2 linked regions of the Tunicatimonas pelagia genome follow. The protein of the gene in region 1 interacts with the protein of each later gene in a pairwise test. Links are inferred from orthologs where the notes say so. Each region holds a gene or a part of one and is shown in the gene's direction. Other genes may lie near its edges. The genes, in order: sucC and sucD.

Region 1 (12,047 bases):
TACAATTAGTTTTTTAACTAAAAAATTAGTTATTAATACTAAAAAGAAAGCCGAATCAAAATTCAGCTTTCTTTTTTTATAAGTTTATTAAGTACACTGTGTAAGAAGTTTTCAAATGTTTTATATCGTCATCGGACGCCGAGCGTTGCGAGAAGCGAAGAATGAGCGACGTGTCGGACGGCCGATGCCGCAATCCTGCGTTACGGCGGATGGTGCGTGAGATGGTCGCGTCGGCGATCGCGCGGCGAACCGTCCGATTCGCGGACTCGCCATGACAAAATAAGTATACATAAATTTTTTACACAGTGTACTAAGCGCTTTTAAGCTTATTAATTTTAATAATCTTCAGCGAGGCCAATAGCTTCATTAGTGGGTACGTAGGGTCAATTTCAAACCAACGAGTAGCAAAATCTTGGCGATTTGGCAGCTTATGATGATTGTTCTGAAATAGCTCACCCAGCATTAAGAAGTCAAACACTAACGTATTCTTTGATTTATCATTATTGTCAAAGTTAGAGTACCCGTACTTGTGACCGCACCAGTTCACAATAGCTCCGTGCACAGGTCCCATTAGGTAGTGCAATGGTAACAGGCCGTACATCCACCAGTGGGTGCCCGGCAGTTCTGCAAAGGAAATTGCCCAAATATAAAACAGGCTGTACATTACTCCCCAGCCTACGCGCACGTACCATAAATCCGCAAATTTATCGAAGGCAGGCCAATCAGGTAAATCCTTCGTAAAGCGAGCTTCTGGCTCTACGTCGTAGTCCAAAATATTGTTATAAATATTCTTAGTTTCCCACATCATGGTAAATAGGTTTTCAGTATGATGGGGCGAGTGCGGATCATTCGGGGTATCGCTGTATGCATGGTGCATTCGGTGCAGCACGGCGTAAGCTCTCGGGCTCAGATACGATGATCCCTGCGTAAGCCACGTAAGCACGTAAAATACCTTTTCCCAAATCGGGTTCATCACAAACATCTTATGCGCTGCGTAGCGGTGCAAAAAGAACGTCTGAAAGAACAATGAGAAGTACCAGTGAGCGAGAAAGAGTGCAATGATAATCACAAATGGATAATTTTAGTGGTAAATGAATTGGTTGAGTAAATATACGAAATATGCGCTATCCTATAACGATTGAAAACTGTAATTATGTGCGAAACCTCACAAATATGTTTCACTAACAAGGTGGGCTGGTAAGAAGTTCTTGTATTTTGTCTTCTACTCTGACTGCGTAAAGGCAAAAGCAACAATATTGGCTCCCATTTTAAGGGCTTGTTGGCGTACTGTTTCGGGGTCATTGTGAATACGTTGGTCTTCCCAGCCATTGCCCAAATCGCTTTCGTAGGAGTAAAAACAAACTAATCGTCCTTCATAAACCAAACCAAAACCCTGAGCCGGATTGCCGTCGTGCTCATGAATTTTGGGTAAGCCTTTCGGAAAATCGTACTTCTGATGATAAATTGGATGCTCTACTGGTAGTTCAACAAACTCCAATTCAGGAAATACTTTTTTCATCTCCAGCCGAATAAACTCATCCAAACCGTAATTATCATCCACGTGCAGAAACCCTCCCGAAATCAGATATTTCCGTAAATTTTCAGCCTCATCATCAGTGAATACAATGTTTCCATGACCAGTCATATACACGTACGGGTATAAAAACAGCTCAGGACTACCTACATCTACTACTTCCTCCTCCAGCGCCAGATTTGTGTTCAGATTACTATTGCAAAAATCAATCAAATTGGGCAAAGCGGTTTTGTTGGCGTACCAATCGCCCCCACCATCGTATTTTACTTTGGCAATAGTAATTCCTTGACCGTTGACTAATATTGGCAAGTTGCAAAAAATGACAAACATAATTAGCAAAGCTAGTAGTCGCTTTCTGAGGCAGTGGAAATGAAGCATTAACAGTAGCGTAAATTACGGTTGTTAGAAGAAAATTAATCTGAGAACGATCAAGAAAGTAAAATCGTTTGAGCTGTCTATTTTTTCTTCATTCAGGCAGACCGTTCAATCGCTTTACATCATCTATACCGGAATTATAACCTCATATAATTGAATGTCAATGATTTAATAAAATCTAGTAATTGTTGTAAGAATCAAACTAAAAATAGCTATTTATTGACTTATTTATACCTAATGCTCGTATTTTTTATAAAGTAGCTTGGCATTCAGGGCATTAATTCCTTATTTAGTATTTACAATCAATATTTTGGGCTAATTTAACTGCTCATGCGCTTCTTTTCATATTAATCTTTTGTTCACTTTCACTAATACCTAATAATCTTATGAAAAAAATTGAAGCCATTATCCGAACTTCTAAGTTTGAGCAGGTGGTGGAAGCCCTAGCCGATGCTGGCGTCACCTTTCTATCATTTTACGATGTAAAAGGGCATGGCTTAGAAAAGGAATACCGTACCTACCGGGGCACAACGTATGATGTAGGCTACATCCCCCGCACTAAGTTAGAAATTGTGGTGTCTGAAGAATTCTTACAAAAAGCAGTAGACACTATTCTGGACGCAGCAAAAACCGGCAAAATTGGTGACGGTAAAATCTTTGTTACTCATTTAGATGAGGTATATCGCATTCGCACCGGAGAAAAAGGACACGAGGCTATCAATTAACAATGTGAAATTGAAAATTGACAAGGGGTAATGGAAAGTAGAGACCGTAATTTAAAATCAACCGCTGACAAAACCAAAAGGCTGAATCTTATAATCCAGCGACTAACTTTCTGATCTGCAATTTTCAATTTTTCTTAACTAGTGACCATTTAGCAATAGAACCATCAAACAATTTAGTCATTCAAAAAAACTCTACTAAAAAGCTACTCTAACTAATGGAAGAAATCTTTACTACGAATAACTTATGGATGATGATGGCCACCATCTTGGTGTTTATCATGCACTTGGGCTTTGCCTCACTTGAGTCTGGTCTTACTCAGTCTAAAAATACCGTTAACATCTTATTTAAAAATGCGACAATTCTGCCCATTGGGCTGCTCACCTACTGTTTATGGGGCTTCAATATTATGTATCCCGGTGATGAATTTACGGGGAGCTTCTTCGGTTTTGCTGGGTTTGGCTTAGATATGCCCGAAGGAGCTAACGATGGTGGATACAATGAAGGGTATACTTATTGGACTGACTTTATCTTTCAGGCAATGTTTGCTGCTACCGCCGCTACCATTGTTTCGGGAGCTGTAGCCGAACGTATTAAACTGAATAGCTTCCTTATTTTCACCGTTATTTATGTGGGGCTTATTTATCCTATGGTAGGTATGTGGAAATGGGGCGGTGGCTTCCTGGATGCTATGGAAACTTCATTCTACGATTTTGCGGGTTCTACCCTAGTTCACTCCGTGGGAGGCTGGGGAGCTTTAGTAGGTGTAATGCTGCTAGGGTCTCGATTAGGTAAATATGTAGATGGAAAAATTCGCCCAATTCCTGGTCATAGTATGCCACTGGCCACTATCGGAGTATTTTTGCTGTGGTTTGGCTGGTACGGTTTTAACGGTGGCTCAGTACTAAGTGCCAACCCTGGTTTGGTATCTTTGGTTTTTGTCACTACTTCGCTAGCTGCTGCTGGCGGAGCTATTGGGGCACTGATAACGGCTCTGATTGTGGTTCGTTCTAACGATCTTTCTATGGTGCTCAACGGTATTTTAGGTGGTTTAGTCGGTATCACTGCGGGGGCTGACCAAATGGGAGTAACTGATTCAATTATCATAGGGTTGGTTGCAGGAGCCTTAGTAGTACTGGCTGTTGTGTTCTTTGATCGTATGAAATTGGATGATCCGGTAGGAGCCATTTCAGTTCACTTAGTATGCGGTATTTGGGGAACATTGGCGGTAGGAATCTTCGGAGAATTAGCCGGAGGGGCTCAATTCGTCAGTCAGCTAATTGGCGTAGGTGTGGTTGGTGTTTTCTGTTTTGTCTCGGCCTTACTGATTTTCTACTTACTTAAAGTAACCGTAGGCATACGAGTATCTAGAGAAGAAGAAATTGAAGGATTGGATATTGGTGAGCATAAAATGCGAGCGTACCCTGATATGGTAGAAGATCATACTCGAGATAAAGTATTTAGTTAAGCACCACTCTTCTTTACATAACTATACAACTGCCTCACTATCTGAGGCAGTTTTTTTGTCCCCAAATTTCTTATCCGTTTTAATATTGATATTTTTCTCTTAGATTTGCAGTCCTTTACAGCAAAGCTGTACACTGCACTCGTAGTTCAACTGGATAGAATACCAGATTTCGGCTCTGGGGGTTGAGGGTTCGAATCCTTCCGAGTGCACTATTTCCTCTCTTTTTACTATTCTGGCTAAGTTAAAGCCAAGGCTCTTTTTTCTGAAGCTAACCATATACTTTAAAAAGTAACCGTCAGTCCACCGTTTACTTCTAAAACTGAGCCAGTCATATAGGAAGCGTCCGGTCCGGCCAAAAACCAAGCTACTCCAGCAATCTCTTCTGGTGTTCCAGCTCTTTTTAGTGGCAGATGACTGTTTTTGATGTAATTGTCGTAAAACCACTGGGTTTCCAGCTCGTTTTTTCCGTCTTCTTTTACCGACATTGGTGTGTTCACAAAACCAGGAGCAATAGCATTGGTTAATATATTTCGAGGGGCTAATTCTACGGCTAATGCCCGGGTAAGCTGCGTAATCGCCGCTTTTGCCATGCCGTAAGCCGAGCTACCGTAGGCCACTCTGTCGTGATGGATAGAGGTAATATTAATGATACGCCCTCCGTCTTCTAACTGAGGAACCAAAGCCCGGCAAACTTTTACGGTGCCGTATAGCATTACTTGTAGCAGTTGATCCCACTTCGCGAAGTCAGGTTCCAGTAAAGGTATACTCCGCGAAATACCAGCACAGTTAATAAGCGTATGTAATCCCGCAGACTGCCCGGCTACTTGTGTTCTAAGCCTCTCAATCTGGGCATCAGAAACTACATCTATTTCTACAGCAACATGTCCCTCGCCAGCTAAATTACCAACCACTTTTTGGGTAGCAGCTAAGTCGGGAGCACCCACCATAATTCGCCAACCTTCGTGAGCAAAACGCTCAGCAATAGCCTTTCCAATACCCGATGATCCGCCAATGACCACTACTGTTTTTCTCATAGTGTATCGCTTACCTTTGCTCGAATATTAGCACGAACTAGCTTGTTTCCAAACATCCGACTTTTTCTTTAGGCTTGCAACCACTTTTTTCTTCAGAAATGATTGGGAGAAAGTAGCAATACTACGTTTCTTTCTCCCAAGTGATTCTACTGAACCGCAATATTCCAATCAATTTCGATATCAGATGTGCCGTCGGTAGCGGTAGAGGTAGCAGTCTTTATAGGGGTGCCATCATCTAACGGAGGTTGGTGTTTAAGTACAACTGTAAACATTCCATTAGTAGCATCCCCAGTGGTCCACCTAGTTTCTAGTCCTAGTGGCAAGCCCCCACCATCCTGATCTTCGTAGTTAACTAGATCGGCTCGGGCATCAATGTTACCATCTCCTTCAGGATCAGTAAACACCTCATCATCCCAACCGAAAAAGAACATATGTTCATCATCCTCATTTTCTATTTCTTCGGTTTTATTTTCTATGTCGTCGGGGTCAAGGGCGTCAAAGAGTTCTATCCTCAGAGTATAGGTCGTACTGGCGGCTAGAGCAATGTCAGTCTTTACTGGGTCTTCTGAGCCTTCCCCATCGGGATCCTCCCAGGTAGCTGTCACCGTATCACCGCCGCCATCCGGGGTAAAGGTAAGTATAACCCTAGTGATTTGCTCTTCAGGATTTTCTTCTGGCGGAACATCATCATCTTCATTGCAGGCGGTGAACAATAATACTGTACTGATTAGCAGCGCATAGGCTGCAAATGAAATCAATTTCATAGGATTAAAAATAATTCGTGAAAAACTAACTGGAAAATTGGTATAAAGGGTAAGCTAATCTCTTCTTACAGAAATACTGGTAGAGATCAGCGTATTGAAAAAAGTAATAAAGAAAGAGCACTAACTCTGAGATGGTGGGGCTCGAGAAGACTGATTTTGGTGCAAACCAAAAAAGTACGCGCTCTGAGGCGTAGCATTATTCCAAATGTCGGAAGACTTGTCTATAACTTCTGGATGCAGTAGAGTCGCACCAAAGTAGGTCTGCTGGGTGAGCCAATCGCACAGGGAACAAGCTTCATCAGCCGAAAAGTAAGCATCAGAATAGCCAGCGAACCCGCTACCAATTGCATCTGAACGATGATGGTTATGTAAATGCCAGGAAAACCCTACCACATTCAGCATGAGAAAGCAGACGAGTAGTACTCGACTCACTAAGCAGTACCATACATGATAAGATTGAGGCATCATAGTGGCAATAATAACGAAGCTTCGTTAGTACACGCAACTCTGTTTCAAAAATAATGTTTGTTCTACTCTACAATCATACCGTCTTTGATCTCTAGCTTCTGGTCAGCCATATTGGCTAATTCTTCATTGTGAGTTACAATTACAAAGGTCTGGTTAAGCTCATCGCGCAGACGGAAAAATAAATTGTGTAACTCTTCGGCATTGCGAGAGTCTAGGTTGCCACTAGGTTCATCAGCAAAAACTACCGAAGGGTTGTTCATTAGAGCGCGGGCCACGGCGGTACGTTGCTGTTCGCCGCCCGACATTTCGGAGGGCTTGTGTTGCATACGGTCGCGCAGCCCCAGCCGTTCTAACAGTTCGGTGCCTCGCATTTTAATTTCTTTATCTGAGGTATGATTAGCCAAATACGCCGGAATACAGACATTTTCTAGAGCCGTAAACTCTGGTAATAAATTATGAAACTGAAAAATAAACCCTACATGGCGGTTGCGATATTCGGCCAACTGAGCACCTTTTAGTTTAGTAAGCTCCTTATCGTCTAAAAATACTTTTCCCTGATCGGGTTGATCTAGTGTACCTAAAATATGCAATAGCGTACTCTTACCCGCTCCTGACGCACCTACAATAGAGACTACTTTACCCTTTTCTACGATTAGGTCTATCGACTTTAATACTACCAGGTTACGGTATCGCTTCACAATATTTTCCGCTCTTAGCATCGTAGAATTTGTTTAGAACGCTAAAATTAACAGTATTTTTAATACCTTCGCTAAAAATTTTTTCTGCATGAACATACACGAATATCAAGCTAAAAACCTACTGCAAAGTTACGGTGTACAAATTCAACAAGGTATTGTAGCCAACACTCCTGAAGAAGCAGTAGAAGCCGCCCAAAAATTGAACCAGGAGACTGGTACCGAATGGTATGTGATAAAAGCTCAGATTCACGCGGGAGGCCGGGGAAAAGGGGGCGGAGTAAAACTTGCTAAAAGCCAAGAAGAAGTAAAGGAGATTTCTAATCAGATTTTGGGAATGCAGTTGGTTACACCGCAAACCGGAGAGGAAGGCAAAAAAGTGCACAAAGTGTTAGTGGCTGAAGATGTATATTATCCGGGCGAAAATGAGCCTAAAGAATATTACTTAAGCATTTTGCTTGACCGGGCTAAGGGTTGTAACGTGATTATGGCCTCCACTGAGGGCGGAATGGATATTGAAGAAGTAGCCGCAAGTACTCCCGAAAAAATCATCAAAGAGTGGATTGATCCGGGTATTGGCTTGCAGGGGTTCCAGGCTCGTAAAGTGGCTTTTGCTTTAGGCTTAGAAGGGAAGGCTTTTAAGCAGATGGTGAAATTTATTCAGGCGCTGTACAAAGCCTACATGGCCTCCGATGCTTCCCAATTTGAAATTAACCCAGTGCTAAAAACGTCGGATGATAAAATTTTGGCGGTTGATGCCAAAGTGAATCTAGACGATAGTGCACTCTACCGTCATCCGGACTTAACCGAGTTGCGTGACCTTACCGAAGAAGAGGAGCTAGAAATTGAAGCGGGCAAAGCCGGGCTGAACTACGTGAAGTTAGACGGAAACGTGGGATGTATGGTAAATGGAGCCGGACTGGCTATGGCTACTATGGATATTATCAAACAATCAGGCGGGGAACCAGCTAACTTTTTGGATGTGGGGGGTAGTGCCAACGCCGAAACCGTAGAAGCTGGATTCCGAATTATCTTAAAAGACCCCAACGTAAAGGCTATCCTAATTAATATTTTCGGCGGTATTGTTCGTTGCGACCGAGTGGCCAATGGAGTAGTTGAAGCCTACAAGAATATTGGTGATATTCAGGTACCCATCATTGTGCGTTTGCAGGGAACCAACGCCGAAGAAGGAGCTAAAATCATTGAAGAATCTGGCTTGAAAGTGTATTCGGCTATTCTGCTGAAAGATGCCGCCGACCGGGTAGAAGAAGTTGTGTAAAAAAGCAGAAAGCGGGAAGACCGAAGTAGGGATTTTAACTTCTTCCGGCTTCCCACTTTGAATGAGGTTTAATTTCTTCTGACTTCAATCTTCCCACTCTTAATCTTTCTTCGTAATTGTCATTTCTATACTGCGGGTTTCGCCATCTACGGTAATATCAACTGTCTTGTCGCACGCGCCTTCCCCGTAGTTTACCGTAACCACTGATTTTCCTTCTCGGGTAATGCTACGCTCTCCTTCTACTGCCATAAAAATTCCGTCAGCTCGGCAGCTTCGCTTATATAGTAAAGGCTCAGTAATGGTTGAAGTATAGCGCACACCATTGCGGTTAACTCCATTAGCACTCCCTACCACGGTAGTCTCGCCAGAACTTCGGTTCCAGGTTTTGTTGAATGAGCCACTGCGCTCAATCACCTGACCATCCTCCAACGTTACTTTTCCCTCGGTTAATGTAATTTGCACCTGCTGTACTCCGGCTTCCGCTCGGGAGTAAACCCGGGTTCGGGTGCCCTCCACTTTTCTTCCATCCAGGGAGAAATCTTGAAAAGTAGTAGAAACCGTGTAGGTAGCTGCATTTGTATCGGTAACGTGGGTCACAATCATGGTGCCCTCTCGCTCCCGCCCTTTCGGCCCTTCGCAGCCTTCTTGAAAGTCTAACGTTACAGTTTTGGTGAGCACTCCGTCCGCCCGCAGACGTTCCACTCCTCGTCCTACACAATCGCTCATCAGGATGGATTCAGTATTTTCCAGACGCCCGCCTTGGCTTTCGCTTTCGTACTCAGCTGCTTCGTCACTCAACAGGTCAATATCCGCAAATAGATCATCAGCAACTGCCTCATCAAGCGCGATTGCTTCAGCTTCATCAGCACTAGAGCTAACCTCTTCGCCATCTTCCTGACAAGCCGAGAAAGACACTAAAATAGCCAGAGATAGTCCGGCAGATACAATTTTCCAGTTATTAGTAAGCTTCATTTCGCTATTCGTTTGGTGAATAATATTTGTTTAGATACTTAAAAGGCAAAAAGGTTTAATTAGATATTAAATAACTTTTTTTACTTATAAATAAAACTATTCAAATATTCATCAAATTTTTAGCTAATGTGTGCGCTAATTTATTATACTTCTATCAGTAAGTTACTTATGTAAGCTTTGGGGGAAAGCAGAAAGAATGAGTGCAATAGCACTTTACACCTTTCGGCTAGTAGTTTAGGAAAGGCTGCCACTCTTTTCGCATAGAGCCGGAATGGTCGCGCAAAAATATCAGATAGGTGGGCCGATGGGGTTTTTGCTGAAGCTTCAAATTGGCTTCGTGAGGGCGACGATCTCCCTTTTGGGTATTGCAAGGTTGGCAGGCTGTTACCAGATTAGCCCAACTGGTTTTGCCTCCTTTAGACCGAGGAATCACATGGTCGAGCGTTAGGTTCTTGGGTGATCCGCAGTACTGGCAGGTGAACTTATCTCGTTTAAATACATTTTGGCGAGTTAGCACTACCCCCCGGTAAGGAAGGTTTACGTAACGGTACAGCCGGATCACTGCCGGGCAGGGGAATGTTTTATTAACCGTACGAATTTCGTCGTTTTCTGCTTCGGTAAGTAGCTCTGCCTTATTCAGAAATACTAATAGAAAAGCCCGCTCCATTGAACAAACAGTCAACGGCTGATAGTCTTGGTTTAACAGCAGCACATTACGCTTCATACTCCCGATTTCTGAATGGTGGGTGAGAAAATTCTTTCCAATGCATACGACTAAAATTTCATCTGATCCAGTTCTCGGTTCGTATCACGTCGCTTAATATCATCTCGTTTATCATACAGTTTTTTTCCTTGAGCCAGTGCAATCTCCATCTTAGCTAATCCACGATTATTAATAAAAAGCCGGGTAGGCACAATCGTTAGCCCCTTTTCACTCATTTTGCTCTCTAATTTAGCTAATTCTTTCTTTTTCAAAAGAAGCTTACGTTCGCGGGTGGCTTCGTGGTTGTAATGCGTACCCTGGCTGTAGGGAGTAATATGCATTTGTTTTACAAACAGCTCATGATTATTAAAGTAGCAGTAAGCCTCTTGTAAACTTACCTTCCCCTCTCGTATCGATTTAATCTCCGTTCCCATCAGCTTTAATCCAGCTACGTAAGTATCCAAGAAATGGTACTCAAACCGAGCTTTTCTATTTTTTACCGATACTTGACTGGAAAATTTTGGTTTTTCTTGCTTGCCCATACTTACCCAATAAACAATAACTTTTAGTAACGAACACCTAATTTAATAGGGATAAATGGCTTCACCAACCTATTCCCTACTATTGTTTTACATTTTCTAAATTCAATACCCGTAATAACCCTACAACTAAGGAAAAAAGAAATATCTTGTTTCTCTCCTCTAAAATTTTTCACCAACTTGAGCTTCTTCTCATAAACAATTTCTCTATGAAATGGCAAGAAAAAGGTTGGTTAAAAAAATACTTAACTACCCGCCACCACTACGTACTGCACCAGGAGTTTCAGCGACTAAAAGATCAAAAATCTACGTCGGCAGCCTTTGACCAACTCATTTATGAGTTAATGCAAGCTACCGGATTATTGTACGGCTACCCAGCTCAAATGCCGTATTCTTACAAAACGCTACTGAAATCGCTCAAAGTAGACCAACTTACGGATCAGCAACGGTGGAAAATTTTACTATTAGAAAGTTTACTAAATAGTGCTCTTACTACCAACCGATACCACAGCCTAAAAAGAGAGGTTGATTTTGCTGATGCTATTTCAGAGGTGACGTACCGGATTGGAGAATACTACGTTGCCCTGTACCCTAATATTAAACCTAAGTCGCGGGGTGGCTTTTTAGCTCGCTCATCAAAAACTGGAATTGATTTTTCGGAACAAGCCCTGGATGCCCGTACCCAATCTATGGCTTCTAATACCAAAGATGAATTTTGGCAAGCCATTATGCACAGTGCGCTTTCTTTTATTGATGTCTACTGCTTTCATCCCTGGATTCAATCGTACGCTGATACTGATAAGAGAGAGAAAGTGATAAAGAGCCATATTCGGTTACGGTTGTTAATTTTATACGTACTTTCCTCGGCCGCCTGGGCCAACGGAATTGTTGAAAAAGAAGAAAAAGAATTTTTGGAGTATTTTCTAACGCTATCTCAGTTACCCGAGGATTTAGAAGAGCAGGGTAAGAAAATGATTTTGGAACGGGTAAGCATGGAAAACATCAAGTGGAGCGAAGTTAAATCGCCCGTTCTTAAGCGGTACTTACTTGAGTTGGCTACCATGATTATTTTATCAGATAAGGTAATTAGCAAATCTGAGCGGCAGTTTTTGGATGAATTACGCGATAAGCTCAACCTCTCTGAAAAAGAGACTCAGCACAGTATTCTAGCGGTAGAGAGTTTTGTGGTGGAACATTGGCAGAATATTCCGTACCTCAACGGCAATAAAGACGTAGAAGCCATGACGATGTACTTGCTGGCCAAGCTTCGTCCCTATCTGCAAGAAGAGTTACCGATACTGAAAAAGTACTTAGAGCAAGAGTCTGGTGTAGACGCACTGTTGCAACGCTCTCAAATTGAGACAATTGGTACTAATGAGCGCAAGAAAATTCGGCAAGGGCTTCTGGCGGCTATTCAGGCCACTCCCGCTTTCCAGAGCGCAGTAGTACCTCGTTCGGTATTAACTTACTCCGTGCTGTTAGAAACAATTCCA
Region 2 (12,028 bases), 1.7 Mb from region 1 along the record:
AAGTTTGCAGAACTGCGTAACTTTCTAGAAGAACAACACGATCGCTACAACCGTCCGGCGTTTATCGCAAGCGATCCCATCAGCATTCCCCACCAGTATCAGAAGAAGCAGGATATTGAAATTAGTGGCTTCGTAGCGGCCGTGTTAGCCTGGGGGCAGCGTAAAACCATTATCAATAAATGTGAGGAGTTCTTTTCTTACATGGACAATACTCCGCACGACTTCATTTTGCACCACCAAGAAGATGACCTCAAACCTTTTCTGAATTTTAAGCACCGAACGTTTAACGCTACCGATGCACTCTACTTTATTGTGTTCTTCCGCCACTTCTATCAACAGCATAATTCACTAGAGGAAGCTTTTTGGCAAGGAATGAGCGAAGAGTCGCCAACGGTTGAAAGTGGGCTCACTCATTTCCACGACTTATTCTTTAGTCTACCCGACTATCCCACCCGAACCCGTAAACACGTAGCCACACCCGAGCGCAATTCAGCCTGCAAACGCTTGAATATGTACTTACGCTGGATGGTACGCCAAGACGATCGGGGAGTAGATTTTGGTATCTGGCATAAGATTCGGCCTGACCAGCTCGTTTGTCCCTGCGATGTACACGTAGACCGAGTAGCCCGTCAGCTGGGTTTAATCACCCGCAAGCCCACCGATTGGCGCACCGCAGTAGAACTCACCGAAAATCTCCAAAAGTTTGACCCTACCGACCCCGTGAAGTACGATTTTGCTTTATTTGGCTTAGGAAGTAACAATCAGTCCACAGTTTCTAGTTCATAGTCCACAGTCCACAGTCCACAGTCCACCGCCATTGGCCATTTAGCTTTAAGTTTTAGAAGTTATAGACTGTTCGTTAATCATTCGTCATCATTCATTATCGATTATCAACTACACATTGTACATTGCAGCCTGTAAGCAAAAAGCAATAAGCGTGCGTAGTAAACTGATAGTCGCCTTCCTCTTGGTAGTTTTATCCTACACCGTTAGTTGCAAGAACGCAACTAACCAAGAAACAGAAAATGCAACCAATCAAGCGCACTCCTCTGAAGAAGAAAAGGCAGCTATTATAAAAGCGTTAAACGACGAAACGAAAGCGGCTTTTCAGCGGAATTACGAAAGCTGGCAAGAAAAGTGGGTGCATGATTCTACTATTACCAAAACATACATAAACTTTGCCGACAGCAGCTTTTCAGAGTCTGTTGGTTGGAATGAGATAAGCAGCTTTGTCAAAACATTTATTGAACAACACCCTGAGCCAGAACCGGTGCCTACTTTGGTTAACGATATTGATGTGCGCCTATACGAAAACGGAGCATGGGTGAGTTACGAGCAGCAAGATTCACTGCGAGGCTTAAAGCGAGAAACACGGCTAATGGAAAAGATAAACGGTCAGTGGCGAATTGCCGGTATGCATACTACCATCTACGGATTAGCAAAAGAAAAATAAGCATATGAATTATGACACCGTAATTTTTGATCTCGGCGGAGTACTGATTGACTGGAACCCTGAGTATTTGTATCGGAAAATGTTTACTGATGAAGCTGAGATGAAACAGTTTCTTCAGGAAGTCTGCCACGGAGCGTGGAATAAAGAACAAGACCGGGGCCGACCGTTTGCCGAAGCAGTAGAAGAACGAACGGCAGCCTATCCGCAGTACGTAGCCGAAATACAGGCGTATCACAGCCGTTGGGCGGAAATGCTGGGCGGAGCTATTGAAGAAAATGTAGCGGTGCTGGAAGACCTACGGCAGAAGCCCAATATTAGTCTGTACGCGATCACCAACTGGTCGGCCGAAACTTTTCCCATTGCCCAGCGCGACTATCCGTTTTTACAGTATTTTGAGGATACCGTAGTTTCGGGTGAGCTTAGGATTGTGAAGCCCGATGCCCGTATTTATCAGACGCTGCTGGATCGACAGCCCAGCATCGTACCTGAACAAGCCATTTTCATTGATGATGTAGCCGAAAATATTACCGGAGCCGAAGCCCTCGGAATCACTGGAATCCACCTCACCCCTGATACCAACCTTCGAGAAGAACTAAAGAAGTTGAGCGTTCTGTAAAAAGAAATCAATCTGTACCAAACTTATCAGTAAAAAGAGACTGAATATGTCCTGTTAGTGCCCGATACACTTCGGCGTAGCTTGGATCATAGGCTTGAAGATAATCCAGATGGTGAGTAATCGTTTTCTGATCATTACGCCAAGCCGGGCCGGTTTGCGATTGGGCTGGGGAAATTTCCAAAGATTTGCTTATCGTTTCCTGAATGAGTGGGTGCAGCAAAGTACTATCTAACTGACGGTCGTGCAGCAACTGTTCCGCCATCCGTAGCAAATGATTAGTAAAATTATTGGCGAACACAGCAGCTACATGTAGTACAGCTCGCTGCTGAGAATTAATAGCTTGCACCTGATTACTGATTTTCTGCGCCAGTTTCGTCAGTTCATCTAACAGTTCTTTATTGTTAGCCTCCACGCAAATAGGAATAGTTTTGAAATGAACCGCTCGTTGCTTACTGAAGGTTTGTAACGGGTAAAACACTCCAATCTGTTGTGTCGGAGCGGCCGTTAGCGTATCCATTGGTTGACCTCCGGAAGTATGCACCACGGCTGATTCTTCCGATAACTTTATTTGCCGAGCTACCTCAGCAATAGCATCGTCAGATACAGCCAGAATAAATAAGTGCGCCGAGCTATCGGAAAAATCCAGGTCGGTTTTTACCTGCGTTTGCTTTAATTGACTGGCTAACGCTCGAGCCTTCTCAGACTGCCGACCGTACACTTGCACTACTGAGCAACCGGCTTTCTCTAAAGCGGGTGCCAGATGCCAAGCCACATTGCCTGCTCCTACAATAGTTATTTTTTGATACGAATTTATCATGATGGAAATTACGAAAACTCCGAAACCATTGAAATCAGTTAAAAGAAGCTCTACCTTTGCGGTTTATTCAGAACTACGCCATGAACGAAAAAATAGAAGCCCTAAAGCAAGAGATTAGCCAGTATACGGTGGCTGACCAAGATGAATTAGAAGTGTACCGTCTTCGCTTTATTAGCCGAAAAAGCGTGATCGGCGATCTGTTCGGTGAAATGAAAACGGTAGCTCCCGAAGAGCGAAAAGCAATGGGGGTACGGCTCAATGATCTGAAGAACGCTGCTCAAAATAAATTTAAAGAACTAATTGCATCACTGGAAGAGCAGCAGAACGGCCAACCCGACGACGTGCCCGACCTGACGCTTCCGCCGGTACCCGATAGCTTGGGCGCAATTCATCCGCTGACCCAAACGCAGAACCGGGTAGTAGAAATTTTTGAGCGAATGGGCTTTAATGTGGCCGACGGGCCGGAAATTGAAGATGACTTTCACAACTTTACGGCCTTAAACTTTCCTCCCAACCATCCCGCGCGGGAGATGCAGGACACATTCTTTATTGAGAAGAATAGTGGCGAAGACAAACAGGACATCGTACTGCGAACGCATACTTCTTCGGTGCAGGTACGGCTGATGGAATCGCAGAAACCACCAATCCGAGCGATTATGCCGGGACGGGTGTACCGCAATGAAGCTATTTCGGCGCGAGCGCACTGCGTCTTCCACCAAGTGGAAGGTTTGTACGTAGACCGCAATGTAAGCTTTGCAGATTTGAAGCAAACCCTGCTGCACTTTGCCCGCGAGCTATTTGGTTCCGAAACAAAAATTCGGCTGCGCCCCTCGTACTTTCCGTTTACCGAACCCAGTGCCGAGTTGGACATTTGGTGGGGCACTGAAACCGAGGCCGACCGTCGGGTAACGAAGGGTACCGGCTGGCTGGAGATTGGCGGCTGCGGCATGGTTGACCCCAATGTGCTAGAAAGCTGCGGCATTGACTCGGAAGAATTTACCGGCTTCGCCTTCGGAATGGGCTTCGAGCGGATTGCGATGATTAAGTATCAAATCAAAGACTTGCGCCTATTCACCGAAAATGATGTGCGCTTTTTGAAGCAATTTAGGGCGTTTGGTTAATATCGATGGTTCAATTGCTGAATTGTTGCTTATCTTCAGTTTTAATAGCTACGTTTGATGAAAGAAGAACCTGACCAGAAAACTGAAGAAACTAAAAAGAACGAAAGCCAGAACAACGCCTACTGGTTAGAACAGTTAGGCATTCCTATGGGGAAGAAGAATTTCTGGAATTCCGATAAGTTTCTCAGTTTGCTAGCTTTTCTAATTAGCATGGGCACATTTACCACATTTGCTTATCAAACTTATCTTATTCAAAAGCAACAATATGCTAGCGTATTGCCATATCTGATGATAACCCCGTACTCGGATGGAGGCGGGAAATATATAAAATGGAGAATAGGATTGGCAAATAATGGTGTTGGCCCAGCTTTCATCAACAATGTTAAAATTTATTATCAGGACTCTATCTACGAACAGTCCCCTTCTTCATTTTACTTCAATTCTATCAATCATTCTGATAGTGCCGACTTTGCTATCTCTAACGTAGATATTAGCCCTGGCTATGTATTACCTGCTGGAAAAACAATATTTTTAATTGGGTCAAGTAGCGAGTATTCTGCTGCGGTTATCAACACACTCTTCGTAAATTCAGACGAACGGGCGATTATTGAAATTGAGTATTCTTCTATCTACGATGAAACTTGGCGAATCCGTTCTGATGATCCTATTCCCAAAAAAATAGAATAACTTTGAACGTCAGAGAGTTCCTCAAAAACTGCCCGGTAGAAATTTGGTCTCAGCATTTCGCTGTGGTAAAGGCAAAGTACGTTCCTAAGGATTTTGTGGCGGTATTTAGCGATAGAGAAGAGATCACGGTAGTAGTTGACGCGCAGCATTTGAATGATGATTGGATTATTGAGTCGGAGCAAGGTTGGCGGATGCTATCGTTTCGGGTTACCTTACAATTTGAGTTGGTAGGTTTCTTAGCGGCAGTCGCGCAGGCCTTAGCCGACGCCCAAATCTCCATTTTTGCGCTCTCGGCTTATTCTACTGACCATTTGTTGGTAAAGGATGCCGATTTGCCGGAAGCAATACGCTGCCTAGAGTCACTAGGTTGTGCTGTGGCTGAATCAGACTAAAGTATTTATGAGTTGACACTTTCTACTTAATTTCTGCGTTGAGCGGAGGAGTGTACGTTGACTTCAAAATGAAAAATAAAACGTTAAACCCTTCTTACCCCGTTCCACTGCTTGTCTCTGGCTTGACCAGGAGACGGCCTCTTTTCAAAGGAGGAGAAAAAAGTTTGTCCTGCCTTATGCTTTTTCCCCCTTTCCTAAAGTGGCCGCTATGGAATAGGGCTAGGGGAATTTATGCGCTTGCTTTTTTCCTATGTCTCCTAGCCGGTTGTGAAAATGATCTGCTATACGATCCTATCCCCCCGGTGCTAGTAGACGAAACGATTAACCTAACCAATCAAGAATTTTTGCCCCTTCGGCAAGATGGTGGCTTTGTCGAGATTATAGGTGGCTGGAAGGGTATTTTGATCTATCGAGAAAACGCAACTACCTACCGGGCTTTTGAGAAAGCCAGTCCCCATCGATTTGAAGAAGCCTGTGCCGAAATATTTGTTGATCCATCCGGTTTTTTCATACAGGAGGGTTGTGACAATACCGTCTACGACTTTCAGGGTAATCCGGTGGGCGGGGTAAGTCCGTTGCCACTGCGCCAGTACGGTACGCAACTAGATGGTAACTTCTTGTACATTTTTAACCTTCCATAAGGTTAGTGTTATTGTGTTTATGTGTTAGAGTGTTATTGTGCCTATACTGGGTCGTACTAGTTTGAATAGTTGAAAACATTAGCACCCTAACACTTCGCACTTTAACACTGTATCGGTTTGGCAATGCGCTGATTTGTCCTATTTTTGTCAAAAATTTTTTCCCCACCCTATGAGTGTTCTAGTAAATAAAGATTCCCGTATTATTGTTCAAGGCTTCACTGGTTCGGAAGGTACTTTCCACGCCGAACAAATGATTGAGTACGGCACCAATGTAGTTGGTGGCGTAACGCCTGGTAAGGGTGGGCAAACCCACTTAGATCGTCCGGTATTCAATAGTGTAGCCGAGGCCGTAGCCGAAAAGCAGGCCAATGTATCCATCATATTTGTACCCCCGGCCTTTGCCGCCGATGCCATCATGGAATCAGCCGATGCCGGTATTGAGGTAATCATCGCAATTACCGAAGGAATTCCCGTGAAGGACATGATGGTAGCTAAGCACTACCTAAAGCAAAAAGAGGGCGTACGGCTGGTTGGCCCCAACTGCCCCGGGGTAATTACTCCCGGCGAAGCCAAGGTGGGTATTATGCCTGGTTTTGTATTTAAGCCCGGTAAGGTCGGAATCGTATCTAAATCGGGAACGCTTACTTACGAAGCAGCCGATCAGGTGGTAAAAGCCGGATTGGGTGTTTCTACGGCAATTGGCATCGGGGGTGACCCAATTATTGGAACTTCTACCAAAGAGGCTGTAGAACTACTCATGAACGACCCAGACACCGACGGCATCGTAATGATCGGAGAAATTGGCGGACAGTACGAACCGCAGGCTGCTCGCTGGATTCAGGAAAACGGAAATAAAAAACCAGTGGTCGGCTTTATTGCCGGACAAACCGCTCCTCCCGGTCGCCGGATGGGTCACGCCGGAGCTATTATTGGTGGTGAAGAAGATACTGCCGAAGCTAAAATGCGCGTGATGCGCGAATGTGGCCTAATTGTAGTAGAATCTCCGGCTACCATTGGCGAGAAAATGGCGGAGGCTTTGTCGTAGATTTATCCTTATCTAACATTCAAGTGAGGCAAGTTTCTGTAATCTAATCGGTGATACAGAAACTTGCCTTTTTTGGTCTCTAAATGATTCTATTTCGCAAAGCTCACCGAGCGCATCTCTCTAATTACGGTTACTTTCACTTGCCCAGGGTACTGCATATCTTTTTCAATCTTACGAGAGATCTCAAACGAAAGGTTGCCTGCTTGGTCATCAGTTACATTATCAGCATCTACAATTACCCGCAGCTCCCTTCCGGCCTGAATGGCGTAGCATTTACTTACCCCATCAAATTCTAAGCCTAGCGACTCTAAATCTTTAAGTCGCTGAATGTAGGAATCAACAATTTCGCGCCGAGCCCCGGGGCGAGAACCCGAGATAGCATCGCAAGATTGAATAATCGGAGATATAATGGCAGTCATCTCTATTTCATCGTGGTGCGCGCCTACGGCATTGCACACATCGGGGTGCTCGCCGTACTTTTCGGTTAGCTTCATCCCGAGCAAAGCATGGGGTAACTCTGGTTCTTCAGGCCATACTTTTCCGATGTCGTGCAGCAAGCCCGCTCGCTTGGCTAGTTTAGGATTGATTCCTAGTTCAGAAGCCATAGTAGCGCAGAGGTTGGATACCTCACGGGAGTGCTGTAGCAAGTTCTGTCCGTAAGACGAGCGGAAGCGCATTCGCCCGATCATCTTAATCAGCTCAGGATGTAAGCCGTGAATTCCCAGATCAATTACTGTGCGTTCGCCGGTCTCAATAATTTCTTCTTCAATGTTTTTGGTTGTTTTAGCAACCACCTCCTCAATACGGGCAGGATGAATACGACCATCAATCACCAATCGGTGTAAGGAAAGGCGGGCGATCTCCCGGCGCACCGGATCGAAACCAGAAATAATGATGGCTTCGGGAGTATCATCTACAATAATTTCTACCCCGGTAGAGGCTTCTAAGGCTCGGATGTTACGCCCTTCCCGACCAATTACTTTTCCTTTTACATCGTCGCTTTCAATATTGAATACGGATACACAATTTTCGATAGCGTGTTCGGTAGCAGTACGCTGAATGGTATCTAGCACTACTTTTTTAGCGTCTTTGGTAGCGGTAAGTTTGGCCTCCTCAATAATATTTTTGATGAGTGCTGTAGCCTGCGTGTTTGCCTCATCTTCTAGGCTTTTTATAAGTTGCTGTTTGGCTTCGTCCGCTGATAATCCAGATACTTTCTCCAGAATGGCCACCTTCTGCTGATGCACTTTTTCTAACTCACTTTGCTTTTTGCGGGTAACTTCCAGCTGGGTTTCCAGGCCTTCTGCCTTTTCCTTTAGCTTATTTTCCTGACCACGCAGTTTTTCCGCTTGCTCGTTGAGCCGAGTTTCCCGCTGCTTAAGTTTGTTTTCGTTAGTAATTAGGATATTCTTTTTTCGATTGGATTCTTCCTCAAATTCTGATTTTAGCTTCAGAAACTTTTCTTTGGCTTCGTAGATTCTTTCTTTCTTAATAGACTCGGCCTTGCTTTTCGCATCTTTGATAATAATATCGGCTTTGGCCTGCACGGTAGTTTCTTGTTGTTTGAGGGCAGCTTCTCGATCCTTAAGCTGTTTTTCCTGCGTATCGGTTTTCCGCTTGGATACCAGTAAGCCGATGAAGAACCCTGCCCCTAGGGCCGCAATTACGGCGACAAGTAAAATTATGGTTGATTCACCCATGATGATATAGTTAGATGTGGATACTACAGACAGTAGCCTAACTACACTGCCGATGAGCGAGTATTAACGAAGGGTATGCACGTTAAACAGCACTAGAGGCTGCCTACATTTAGCACTACGATATGGCTTGGCTAATAAGTCGGTTTAAACGACCGATCTTATCAGCGATCACCTTTTCCGTTTCAGCTTGCTGGGTTTGGTACGCTAACTTTTCTAAAAACGCATCAAAGGCCACTACTGCCAGCAGATCTTGCTTATCAGTAGTATTATAGCTCTGGCGGTAGTGCTGAATCTGTTCGTTCAGCATTCGGCTCGCTTGCCGGATACGTTCTTCATCTTCGGGCTCAACCCGCATAGGATACTCTCGGTCCCCAATTTTTATTTTTATGGAAAGTGCCTCCATGAAAATGTGCTTTACTGGCTCAAATGAGCAATGCATTTATCAATTTTCTTGATGTACTCGTTAATAGTACGCTTTACTTCAGTAGTTTCGCTGTGATCAGCTACTGTCAACTGAGCAAGTTTACTGATTTTAATTGATTTTTTAAAATGCGTTAATTCTTCTTCTTTAGAAGTGAGCGCCAGCTTCAGTTCTTCGTTCTCTTGTTTTACTCGGGACAATTCTTCCTGCAATGCTGTGTGCTTATCAAGAAGTAGCTCGATTTTCCTTTCTAGGGTTACAATTTCGGACGAGAGTATAGTAGGGTGGATCATGCAGACGGACGTATTAGCAGAGTTTGGTTTTGGTTAAGAGAATATGAGAGCCAGCTTGCTAGTCCGCCTAGCTGGTAGCGTGGCCAATGGACTATTGGCGAATTTCTGCGTGAAGTTCCTGTTCAAATTGCTTCATAAGCCGGTTCATTGTTTTGTCAATAATTTTATCAGTCAGCGTTCGATGCTGGTCTTGTAAAATAAAGCTGAGTGCATAGGCCTTTCTTCCCTTCACCAACTGTTCACCTTCGTAAACATCAAACACATTGATGCGCTTTACCAAGTTATTGCCGTTGGCCTTCGCCACCTGTTCTACTTCCCTAAAGGTTACTTCCTGATCTAATACCAGAGACAAATCTCTCCTTACCTCAGGAAATTTAGAAATTTCCTGAAAAACTGTTCGCTCCTTGGTTGAGGTGCCGCGCAATTTTTCTAGCAGTACTAGCCACTGTACTACCGCACAAAAAACGGGCTGTTTTACCTCGGCCAAATTCGCCGTTTTAGTATCGATTTTACCGAGTTTAGCTACTATTTTTTCCTGATGAGTAAGCTGTAATCCGTAGCTAAAGAATGGGTCGTTCAAGGGTTCTTGAACTATTCCAGTGATACCAAACCTATTAAAAATTATTTGAATATGCGAGGACAAATGATGAAAAGATACTGGCTCTGCCGATGCCATCCAGCTTTCGGCTTGCACCAATCCGGTCATAAAAATAACTAACTCCTTTGCTTCCAAATACTTATCCTCTTGGTGCCTATAGGTTGTTCCGAACTCAAAAAATTTCAAATTTTTTTGCTGACGATTGATGTTGTGCGCGATTACCTCTAGCCCAGAGAATAGTAAGTGCTGGCGCATAACGTTGAGGTCTTCACTCAGCGGATTGTATAACGAAACGGCGGTTGGCTCCTGAACATACGCTGGTTTGGTAAGCGAGTTGGTCACCATTTCGTAAAACCCGTTTCCGACTAACATCTCACTGAGACGTAGCTGTAGCTTTCGATCATCAATTTCAGGGAAGCGAGCGATATAATCGGCACTTAGGTAATCGGCCGTTACTACCTGATCGTAGCCATGAATCCGTAGGATCTCTTCAATAATATCTGCTTCCCGCTGCACATCTACCCGGTAAGGTGGTACCAGCACGGTAATACTGGTTTCATTTTCTTCTACTACTTCTATCTCCAGTTGTTGCAGTATTTCTGTAATCTCCCCACGGTCAATCTGTTTACCAATGAGCCGATCTACATTTTTGTACTTTACCGCTACCCGAAACGATTCGATGGCATTAGGGTACACATCTACTATACTCGAGGATATTTGCCCTCCCGCAATCTCTTTTATTAGCAAAGCAGCCACCTTTAGGGCGTACACCGTAATATTAGGGTCGGTGCCCCGCTCGTAGCGAAACGAAGCATCAGTTTTTAAGCTGTGGTGCTGGGCAGTGCGCCGAATGTACTCCGGCGAAAAGTAAGCACTCTCCAAAAATATATTTTGGGTGCTTGCTTTCACTCCCGACTTAATGCCCCCAAATACTCCAGCAATACACATGCCCTCTTCAGCATTGCATATCATCAGGTCTTGGGCCAGTAGTTTTCGCTCTTTTTCATCTAGCGTAGTGAAGGTGCTCCCTTCCGGCAGGGTTTTTACAATTACTTTCCCCCCGGTAATTGCATCGGCATCGAAGGCGTGCATGGGTTGGCCTAGCCCGTGCAGCACGTAGTTGGTAGCATCCACTATATTGTTGATCGGCGATAAGCCAATAGCCCGTAGCCGAGCTTGTAGCCAATCAGGTGAATCTTGCACGGCGACGCCGCTAATGGTTAATCCCGAGTAGCGAGGGCAAGCTTCGGTATTTTCTACCACTACTTCAATAGGCAAATTCTGATTATCTACCGAGAAGTTTTCGGTATTAGGTAGTGTTAGTGGTTGGTGGTACAACGCTTTCAGATCGCGAGCTACGCCAAAGTGGGAGGCTGCATCTGCCCGATTAGGAGTAAGTCCAATTTCTAGCACCTGGTCCGATACTAGTCCGAAGTAATCAGCCGCGGGAGTACCGTTGGGTAGCTGGGTATCGAGCACCATAATACCGTCGTGCTGGGTACCTAGCCCAATTTCATCTTCGGCACAAATCATTCCCCGTGATACCTCACCCCGAATTTTTGATTTTTTGATAGCAAAAGAATCTCCTTTAGTTGGATACAGTGTGGCTCCTACTTTGGCAACAATGACCTTTTGCTTTTCGGCTACGTTAGGAGCACCACAAACAATGGGCAGCGGTTCCGCTTCGCCCACATCCACTTGAGTTAAACTAAGCCGATCGGCATTAGGATGCTTTTGTACCGAGAGCACCTCGCCGACGACCAATCCCTCCAAACCGCCCGGAATCTGATCGAACTTCTCCTGGCCTTCCACTTCCAGACCAGAAAGCGTGAGCTTATCGGCAAGTTCTTGAGGCGATGCCGTAAGATTGATGAATTCGCGAAGCCAGTTGATGGATATTTTCATTACCAACGCTATTAAATAAAAAGAAGGTGGCACCTATCGGGATGCGTACCTTCAAAATGGGTTGGCAAAAATAAGAATTTTGAACAGAAGTCGTGCTCTCTGGGTAGGAATTACTAGAGTAGGCACTGAATAAAAAAATGCAAGCCCCCAGAAGGAGCCTGCACCAATACAACAACCTAACAAAAATACTTATAATCGCATGGCAGAGCCGCCCGGCGAACTATCACCCGGCGAGGTCGCCCGCCGTACTATATTACTTTAGATCAATACTCTTGGTGTACACGTAGTTATTACCCAAGATAGCTAAAGAGTACTGTCCTCGGTTTAGCTTAGACAAAT

The links.
Region 2: the proteins of sucC (region 1) and sucD interact in binary tests that used the Escherichia coli proteins (3 or more experiments, as listed by UniProt). The link is inferred for Tunicatimonas pelagia from one-to-one orthologs.

Annotation. Positions count from the first base shown.
Region 1 is NZ_CP120683.1:1,227,815-1,239,861, forward strand. What follows is about bases 6,250-9,246. They hold sucC (ADP-forming succinate--CoA ligase subunit beta), read left to right. Parts: upstream 6,250-7,152; coding sequence 7,153-8,340; downstream 8,341-9,246. Other genes in these bases: P0M28_RS05080 (hypothetical protein), read right to left, coding at 6,250-6,366; P0M28_RS05085 (ABC transporter ATP-binding protein), read right to left, coding at 6,429-7,085; P0M28_RS05095 (hypothetical protein), read right to left, coding at 8,440-9,246. Outside these bases: P0M28_RS05045 (acyl-CoA desaturase), read right to left, coding at 311-1,069; P0M28_RS05050 (DUF4159 domain-containing protein), read right to left, coding at 1,223-1,864; P0M28_RS05055 (P-II family nitrogen regulator), read left to right, coding at 2,296-2,634; P0M28_RS05060 (ammonium transporter), read left to right, coding at 2,850-4,100; P0M28_RS05070 (SDR family NAD(P)-dependent oxidoreductase), read right to left, coding at 4,382-5,134; P0M28_RS05075 (hypothetical protein), read right to left, coding at 5,281-5,898; more of P0M28_RS05080, read right to left, coding at 6,019-6,249; more of P0M28_RS05095, read right to left, coding at 9,247-9,312; P0M28_RS05100 (HNH endonuclease), read right to left, coding at 9,539-10,036; SsrA-binding protein SmpB, read right to left, coding at 10,087-10,557; P0M28_RS05110 (hypothetical protein), read left to right, coding at 10,764-12,047. UniProt on the Escherichia coli protein: Succinyl-CoA synthetase functions in the citric acid cycle (TCA), coupling the hydrolysis of succinyl-CoA to the synthesis of either ATP or GTP and thus represents the only step of substrate-level phosphorylation in the TCA.
Region 2 is NZ_CP120683.1:2,890,725-2,902,752, reverse strand. The notes cover bases 4,857-7,834. They hold sucD (succinate--CoA ligase subunit alpha), read left to right. Parts: upstream 4,857-5,896; coding sequence 5,897-6,772; downstream 6,773-7,834. Other genes in these bases: rny (ribonuclease Y), read right to left, coding at 6,862-7,834; P0M28_RS12250 (hypothetical protein), read left to right, coding at 5,263-5,727; P0M28_RS12255 (ACT domain-containing protein), read left to right, coding at 4,857-5,086. Also shown: P0M28_RS12290 (hypothetical protein), read left to right, coding at 1-2; P0M28_RS12285 (TIGR02757 family protein), read left to right, coding at 1-786; P0M28_RS12280 (hypothetical protein), read left to right, coding at 938-1,453; P0M28_RS12275 (HAD family hydrolase), read left to right, coding at 1,458-2,069; P0M28_RS12270 (Rossmann-like and DUF2520 domain-containing protein), read right to left, coding at 2,077-2,886; pheS (phenylalanine--tRNA ligase subunit alpha), read left to right, coding at 2,967-4,007; P0M28_RS12260 (hypothetical protein), read left to right, coding at 4,065-4,694; more of P0M28_RS12255, read left to right, coding at 4,697-4,856; more of rny, read right to left, coding at 7,835-8,472; P0M28_RS12235 (cell division protein ZapA), read right to left, coding at 8,588-8,875; P0M28_RS12230 (hypothetical protein), read right to left, coding at 8,887-9,186; pheT (phenylalanine--tRNA ligase subunit beta), read right to left, coding at 9,278-11,689; P0M28_RS12220 (T9SS type A sorting domain-containing protein), read right to left, coding at 11,943-12,028. UniProt on the Escherichia coli protein: Succinyl-CoA synthetase functions in the citric acid cycle (TCA), coupling the hydrolysis of succinyl-CoA to the synthesis of either ATP or GTP and thus represents the only step of substrate-level phosphorylation in the TCA.